Regions from separate parts of the Martinezella lusitana genome, predicted to be linked through region 1. Evidence: riboswitches for the same ligand, from Rfam matches in the RefSeq annotation. Region 1 holds a riboswitch; the other holds the start of a gene.
The links. Region 1 has a riboswitch for ZMP and ZTP ahead of HB780_RS27010 (LysE family translocator). Riboswitches for the same ligand answer to the same signal wherever they lie in the genome.
Positions count from the first base shown of each region.

Region 2: another riboswitch for ZMP and ZTP. It lies ahead of HB780_RS06290 (threonine ammonia-lyase); the one in region 1 lies ahead of HB780_RS27010 (LysE family translocator).

Region 1 is NZ_CP050308.1:2,761,736-2,765,142, forward strand. Features, by position in the region: gene HB780_RS27000 (type II secretion system F family protein) at 1-580, shown strand, start outside; gene HB780_RS27005 (type II secretion system F family protein) at 602-1,579, shown strand; ZMP/ZTP riboswitch at 1,619-1,701, shown strand; gene HB780_RS27010 (LysE family translocator) at 1,722-2,366, shown strand; gene HB780_RS27015 (tetratricopeptide repeat protein) at 2,371-3,198, opposite strand; gene HB780_RS27020 (leucyl aminopeptidase family protein) at 3,346-3,407, shown strand, end outside.
Region 2 is NZ_CP050307.1:693,908-697,314, forward strand. Features, by position in the region: gene HB780_RS06285 (LamG domain-containing protein) at 1-349, shown strand, start outside; gene HB780_RS06290 (threonine ammonia-lyase) at 392-1,348, opposite strand; ZMP/ZTP riboswitch at 1,371-1,451, opposite strand; gene HB780_RS06295 (glycosyltransferase) at 1,530-2,714, opposite strand; gene HB780_RS06300 (alpha/beta hydrolase) at 3,087-3,407, shown strand, end outside.

The DNA of each region.
Region 1 (3,407 bases):
ACTGCCGCGCTGGGTCGTCGGCTTCCTCATCAAGCGCCGGCAGAACAAGTTTCTGGAGGAGTTTCCGAACGCGCTCGATCTCATCACCCGCTCGATCCGCTCTGGCCTGCCGCTCAACGACGCCGTGCGCCTTGTGGCGAGCGAAGCGCGCGAGCCGGTCAAGTCCGAGTTCCGCAGGGTGGTCGAAACACAGCAAGTCGGCCTCAGCATGACCGATGCCTGTGCGCGCATGAACAATCACATGCCGCTACAGGAGGTGAATTTCTTCTCGATCGTCATCGCTATCCAGGCGCAGGCGGGCGGCAATCTCTCCGAAGCGCTGGGCAATCTTGCGAAGGTGCTGCGCGAGCGCAAGAAAATGAAGGCGAAGGTGATCGCGCTGTCGATGGAAGCCAAGGCCTCGGCCGTCATCATCGGTGCGCTGCCCTTCATCGTCATGCTGCTCGTCTACCTGACCTCGCCGCAATACATGATGATCCTTTTCACCGATCCGCGCGGTCATCTGATCATGTTGCTTGCCGGCATCTGGATGGCATTCGGCATCATCATCATGCGCCAAATGGTCAATTTCGACATCTGATCGGAAGGAAAGACACAGCCCATGGCCGATATTGCCGCCAAGTTGACCGATCCGAGTATGATCCTCGCCGTTTTCGTGGCGATTGCTGTCTTTGCCACATTCTACACGATAGCCGTGCCCTTCCTCGAGCGCGGCGATCTCAACAAGCGCATGAAGGCGGTCTCCACCGAGCGCGAGCAGATCCGCGCCCGTGAACGCGCCCGGATGAACACGGACGGCGGCAAGGCGTCCCTGCGCAGCCAGAACAACAAAAACGTCCGCCAGATCGTCGAGCGCTTCAATCTCCGCAACGCGCTGGTCGATACCAACACCGTCAATCGCCTGCGCGCCGCCGGCCTGCGCTCGGAAAACGCGCTGAACATGTTCCTGGTGGCGCGCTTCCTGCTACCCTTTCTGTTCCTGGCCGTGGCCGTCTTCTTGGTTTTCGGCCTCGGCTATTTCGCCGCCAAGCCGTTTCCCCTCCGTCTTCTCGGTGTCATCGGACACAGCTATGTCGGTTTCTACTCACCGAATATCTATATCTCCAACCGGGTCGCCAAGCGGCAGAAATCCATCAAGCGCGCCTGGCCGGATGCACTCGACCTGATGCTGATCTGCGTGGAATCGGGCATCTCCATCGAGGCCGGCATGCGCCGCGTCTCCGAAGAGATGGCGGAGCAATCGCCGGCACTTGCCGAGGAAATGGTGTTGACCACGGCCGAGCTCTCGTTCCTGCAGGAGCGTCGCACCGCCTTCGACAATCTCGCCGCCCGCACCCAGATCGAAATCGTCAAGTCGGTGACGCAGGCCCTGATCCAGGCGGAACGCTACGGCACGCCTGTCTCGCAGGCGCTGCGCGTGCTGGCGCAGGAAGGCCGCGACGAGCGCATGAACGAGGCGGAAAAGAAAGCGTCCGCCCTTCCGCCGAAACTGACCGTGCCGATGATCGTCTTCTTCCTGCCTGTCCTGATGGCCGTCATCCTCGGCCCGGCCATCATCCAGGTGATGGATAAGTTCTGATACGCGGATCTTGCCGCAGGGCTTGGAGGCAGCTAGTCTGCCCCCCTGCGCAACTGGCGATATGAGATGGGCGACCATCGGGGAGCGCGGGCAAGATAGTGCCGCTCACCTGGGCAAATTCCAATCGAACGGGAGTTGCTATATGTCGTCCATCGCTGTCTTTTTCAGCATTTTAGCTGCCATCTCCATCGGGGCGGCCAGTCCTGGTCCGAGTTTCGTTCTCGTTTCCCGTATCGCCGTTTCCCGCTCGCGCAAGGCCGGTCTTGCTGCAGCCCTCGGCATGGGTGTGGGCGCGGTTATTTTTGCGACATTGGCGTTGGCCGGGTTGAATGCCCTGCTGATGCAGGTCGAATGGCTGTATCTCGCCCTGAAGATCGCCGGTGGCCTCTATCTGATTTATCTCGGGATTGGAATCTGGCGCGGCGCGGCTGAGGATCTCGTCGTCGACGCTCCCGCTGCCCCGTCCAGCATGAGCGTCGGTCGCAATTTCTGGTTCGGGCTTGGAACGCAGCTCAGCAATCCGAAGACCGCTATTTTCTATGGCAGCATCTTTGCGGCGCTTCTCCCGGCCGATCCCGCTTGCTGGTTGATACTCGCAATGCCGCCGGCGATCTTCGTGATCGAGGCGGGCTGGTATACGGTTGTGGCGCTCGCCTTTTCGTCAGACCGTCCGCGCGCGTTCCATCTGAAATCCAAGCTCTGGATCGATAGGACCGCGGGCGCCGTTATGGGTGCGCTCGGCGCCCGGCTGGTGACTGAAAGCCTACCACGGCATATCTGGCGCTGAAGGCCTAATTGACCGCTTTCTTGGTATTGTCGCTGGCGGCGAGTTTCTGCCAGGAATTCTGTTGCGCCAGCATGCCGCGCAGATAGGCCACATTGGCATCGGCCTGCTGCTGCGTCAGTTCCTGCCGGGCGATCTGCTCTGCCTCGGGAAAGCGGCCCTCCAGGCCGACGACGAGGGCCAGGTTCTGGCGCACGCGGCTGTCAGCTGTCGGCTGGCCGGCGGCGGAGCGAAGATAGCTTTCGGCGGACTTGAGGTCGCCGGTCAGCACATAGGACATGCCGAGATTGGAAAGGATGGACGGTTCATTCGGGGCCAGCACCAGCGCGTCGCGATATTTGCCGCGGGCCTCGTTCGAGCGGCCGAGTTGGTCGAGGATAGCGCCTTCGGCCGAAACCAGCCGCCAGTCCGGGCGGTCCGGCATCTGCGCGCGGTCGATGGTTGCCAGCGCCTCTTGCAGTTGGCCTGCCGCCGCCTGCGCCTTGCCGTAGGCCGCGAGAACGCCGCGGTCGCTCGGATGGGTGATCGCCACCTGCTGCATGACGGCGAGAGCCTGTTCGTTGCGGCCGGTCATGCGCAGCACGTTGGCGTAGTTGACGCCGGTGTCGCGGTCCTTCGGATTGGTGTCGTAGGCTTTGCCGAGGGTGAGGGTTGCTCGGGCAAGGTCGGCGCTGTCCATCTGGTCGACCGGCTTCGACACCGTCGGGATCGAACCGGTCGTCATCTTGTCCTTGCCCGTCGTCGAGCAGCCTGCCAGCGCAAGCGCCAGAAGGGCAGCCGATGCGCCACGGAAAAGGAAAGTCTTGAGTGAAGACGTGGTTGAGGCGGCGGACATGTCCCTATCCCTGAATGTCAGAGTCCTGCGTCTGGCCTCAAATCGGAACAGGGAAAGGTTTGACGCAATGTTCGCTCCAGCAATAATCTGTTAACCCTAACAGACAGTTAACTGATGATTCCCTGAAATGACCGCCAAAGGATAGTCATGGCCCCCTATCAGTACATCGAGCGCGCGACGCCGTTCAATTCGAAGGGTGGCGCGACGCT
Region 2 (3,407 bases), on a different replicon from region 1:
CGACCTCTATGGCGCATACCTGCACGAATGGGGCAAGCCGGGCGAGCATCACAAAGGGATCGGCGTTCCGACCAGCGTCGATATCACCAAGGGCTATTTCCGCTATGGTCTGCTCATCGAGGGTGCCCGCTGCCGCTTCTACTTCGAGCGCAAACAGATCCTCGATCCGAAAACCCAGCAGCCTATCGACTGGACTTTGGGGCGCGCAGCGGAGATGGATGCGGGAGGAGATGTATTCTGGCCGCTGCTCACGCTTGCCTTGCGGTCGGATGTCCCGTTCCCCAATCCGCTGAAGCCGGAAGACCGGCTAACCCATATGCGGGTCGACTACATGCAGGTTTACGCGTGACGTCGGTCAAATTATCGCGCTAGGCGATCAACGGCTTTGTCACTACGGCCTAATCCACTCTTCGAACGCCTTGGGTTCGACATTGCCGCCACAAAGAACGGTTGCCACGGTCTTGCCGGCGAAACGCTGTGGATTCTCAAGAATGGCTGCGACGCCAAGTGCGGCGGCGGGTTCGACTATAAGCCCAGAATGCAGGTATAGAAGCCGCATTCCCTCCTTGATGCTTTCCTCGCTGACCAAAAGGGCGTCATCGGCGACGGCCAATAAATCATCGAGAACTTCCGGGATTACATAGCGCCCAGCCACCCCATCGGCGATGGTGTTCGGGGCGCCGGCGTCCACAATCCGCCTGGCCTTGAAGGAAAGGGTCATAGCCGGTGCATTTCGGGGCTGGACTGTGATTATCTCCACGCTTGGCCGCCGGCACTTCAGGGCATAACCGATGCCCGTCGCCATTGCCCCGGCTCCCAGAGAAACCAGGACGGCGTCCAGCGCTTCAGGAAGTTGTGAAAGCTCGAGCCCGATTGTCGCGGCACCTTCACACGTGTCGAGATTCTTGCTGTCCTCCACGAGGAAGGCGCCCGTTTCTTCGGCATGATCCGAGGCCGCTTGAAGTGCTGCTTCGATCTCCCCTTCGACCAACACCACATTTGCCCCTAGTAGCCGCATCTTTTCCACCTTGAAGGCATTGGCGGCGGCGGATGCCGTCACCGTGACATCAAAGTTTCTCAGTTGGCCACCATAGGCGAGTGCTTGACCCAGATTGCCCGCGCTGGCGCAGACGACCGATTTTTTATCACCTTGCGACTGTAGCCGTGCCAAAACCATCTCGGTGCCACGCCCTTTGAAGCAGCGCACGGGATTCATCGTTTCTACTTTGAGAATGACTCGGCAACCCAGAGCCCGGCTCAGAGTTTCACAGACGTATTGCGGTGTATGAAGAAAGACCTTGTGTATGGTCGTGGCAGCGGTTTCGATTCGATCGATGTCCAAGCGCATATGAGCCCCCCATTGCGATTCTCAGTAGGGCCCAGGCGGTCGGCGTATATCGCTGCGTTCCACGATGGTTTTCCATCATAATCCGCCAGTCGCGCAGCTGCTAAACACTCATTCACTGGCCAGGCAATGTCAAGGATGTGAGTAGCCGCGACTTTAATCCCGTCGAATGCTTTTTCAAAACTCAAAGCATGCCTGCGGACCAGGGCAAAGCATATTGTCGATGCCGTGCAGCGACCCGCAAGGCATCCGCATGGACATCGACAACCCGTTCGGTGTCGAAGCTGTCTATGAAGCTCTGTCGGTATTCCGCATGGGACAATTCATCCTGCAGGTTGTCGCAGTAATAAATCATCGCCTTGACCAGTTCATCGCCGCCGCTCACTGGAACGAGAAGGCCTAGACGCCTGTCCACGAGAATGTCGCTCGGACCGAATTCGCAGTCGGTCGATATGACCGGAAGACCAAACCTCAGGGCCTCGCATATCGCCAACGACCAGCCTTCCCAACGCGATGTCGATATGTAGACATCGCTGGTGGACAAGGCCGATTGCGGATTGTCCGGGTGGTGCTCGATGCTTACCACGTCCTCGAGTTCCAGCCGTCTGATTTGCTCACGCAGCTCAGCCTCTCCAGCGCCGTAACCCACAACCTTGAGTTTGACGTTCTTGCGGGCCTTATAAAGTTCGGCGAATGCATCCAGCAGGATATCCTGCCCCTTTTGATAGGAAAATCGGCCGACATTCACAAAGGTAACGCAGTTTGCCTCATCGACAGGTTTACTTTTTGGGAAATCAAACTTTCTGACCGGATTTGGCAGCCAGTATTGCGGCGTTTTGCTGGCGAACATGGCCTTGAAAGATTCAAGCTGCTTGGGCGATGTGCCGAAGACGTAGGAGAGGCGCTTGATGAAATAGATCCTCATCAGAAAGAACAGGATCTTGGCTTTGAGGTGGCTCGGTTCCAGCCGTGGATTGCCATGCAGATGCATGGCGAAATTCCGTCGGATTCCCAGGCAAGCCATCATGCAAATGACCGTCGGCTCGATCTGCGGGACGACGATAAGGCCATAGTCCTTGCTCTTGAACACGCTCCTTAAGATAGACACCAATTCTCGCCGGTTGTGCGCAATTCTATCGATCGTATTGTAGCTTTGCTTTCCAGCCGGCCGGTTTTTGTGGGTAGACGTGTAGAGGACGTCAATCTCAAAGTCGGCCGCGTATTTTTCGGACAGGGCAGAGCATATCGTATCGACCACGCGCTCGATGCCTGCGAAGGAACTCGTGCCGGGTTGAATATAAAGGATTTTTATGCGGCCGTGAGTTGGCACTTGTTCTTCCCCGCTCGGCAATTCAGCTTTCATTTGCATGCGTGCGTCCTATTCGAGCTGGCGGATCTTTATAGTGCGGCACAGAGTACAATATTAATAATGAATGGCGATAGTCTGTAGTGTTATTTTGAAAAGAAATAGTAATATTCGCAATCTGAAATTCGCTAAGTATTTCGGTCTTTCGAGCGCCCAGCAAATTTGATTTTGCCGCAGCTTGCGAAATGACGGGAGCCTTGCCGGCATCTTGCATCGAGCGTGGGTAGAGGGGTCGCCATCTCGATGGCCGCTTCCAATTCGTTGACGTATGAGTCAATGAATCATTTGAATGGCAGCGATGTGCGTGATAATGCCGTAGCGTTGGCAATCGGGCACAAAGGCCAGAGAATGAAAAGATTTAGCCTGTTCCTGATAATGGCTATGCTCACGTCGTGTGCGAGCCGCCCAGGACCTGATGTATTGGAAACAGTTTCGAAAGCCCCCGCAACGACGAATACGATCACGGTCTATTCGGCAACGACCAGGCCAAGAAAAGATCCGGCGCAGAATATTTTCACGAGTGGACGGTCGATTTCGACGAATTACGCTCAGTTCACCATCTCAATTCCACCGACGCATAAGAGCGGTCAGATAGAATGGCCGCATCCGAAGCCTGACCCACAGAAGACATTCGCGGTCACAGGGCAGGCGGTTCTTAACCGTGAGAGTTTTTTGAAGGCTATTCCGGAGAAAGAC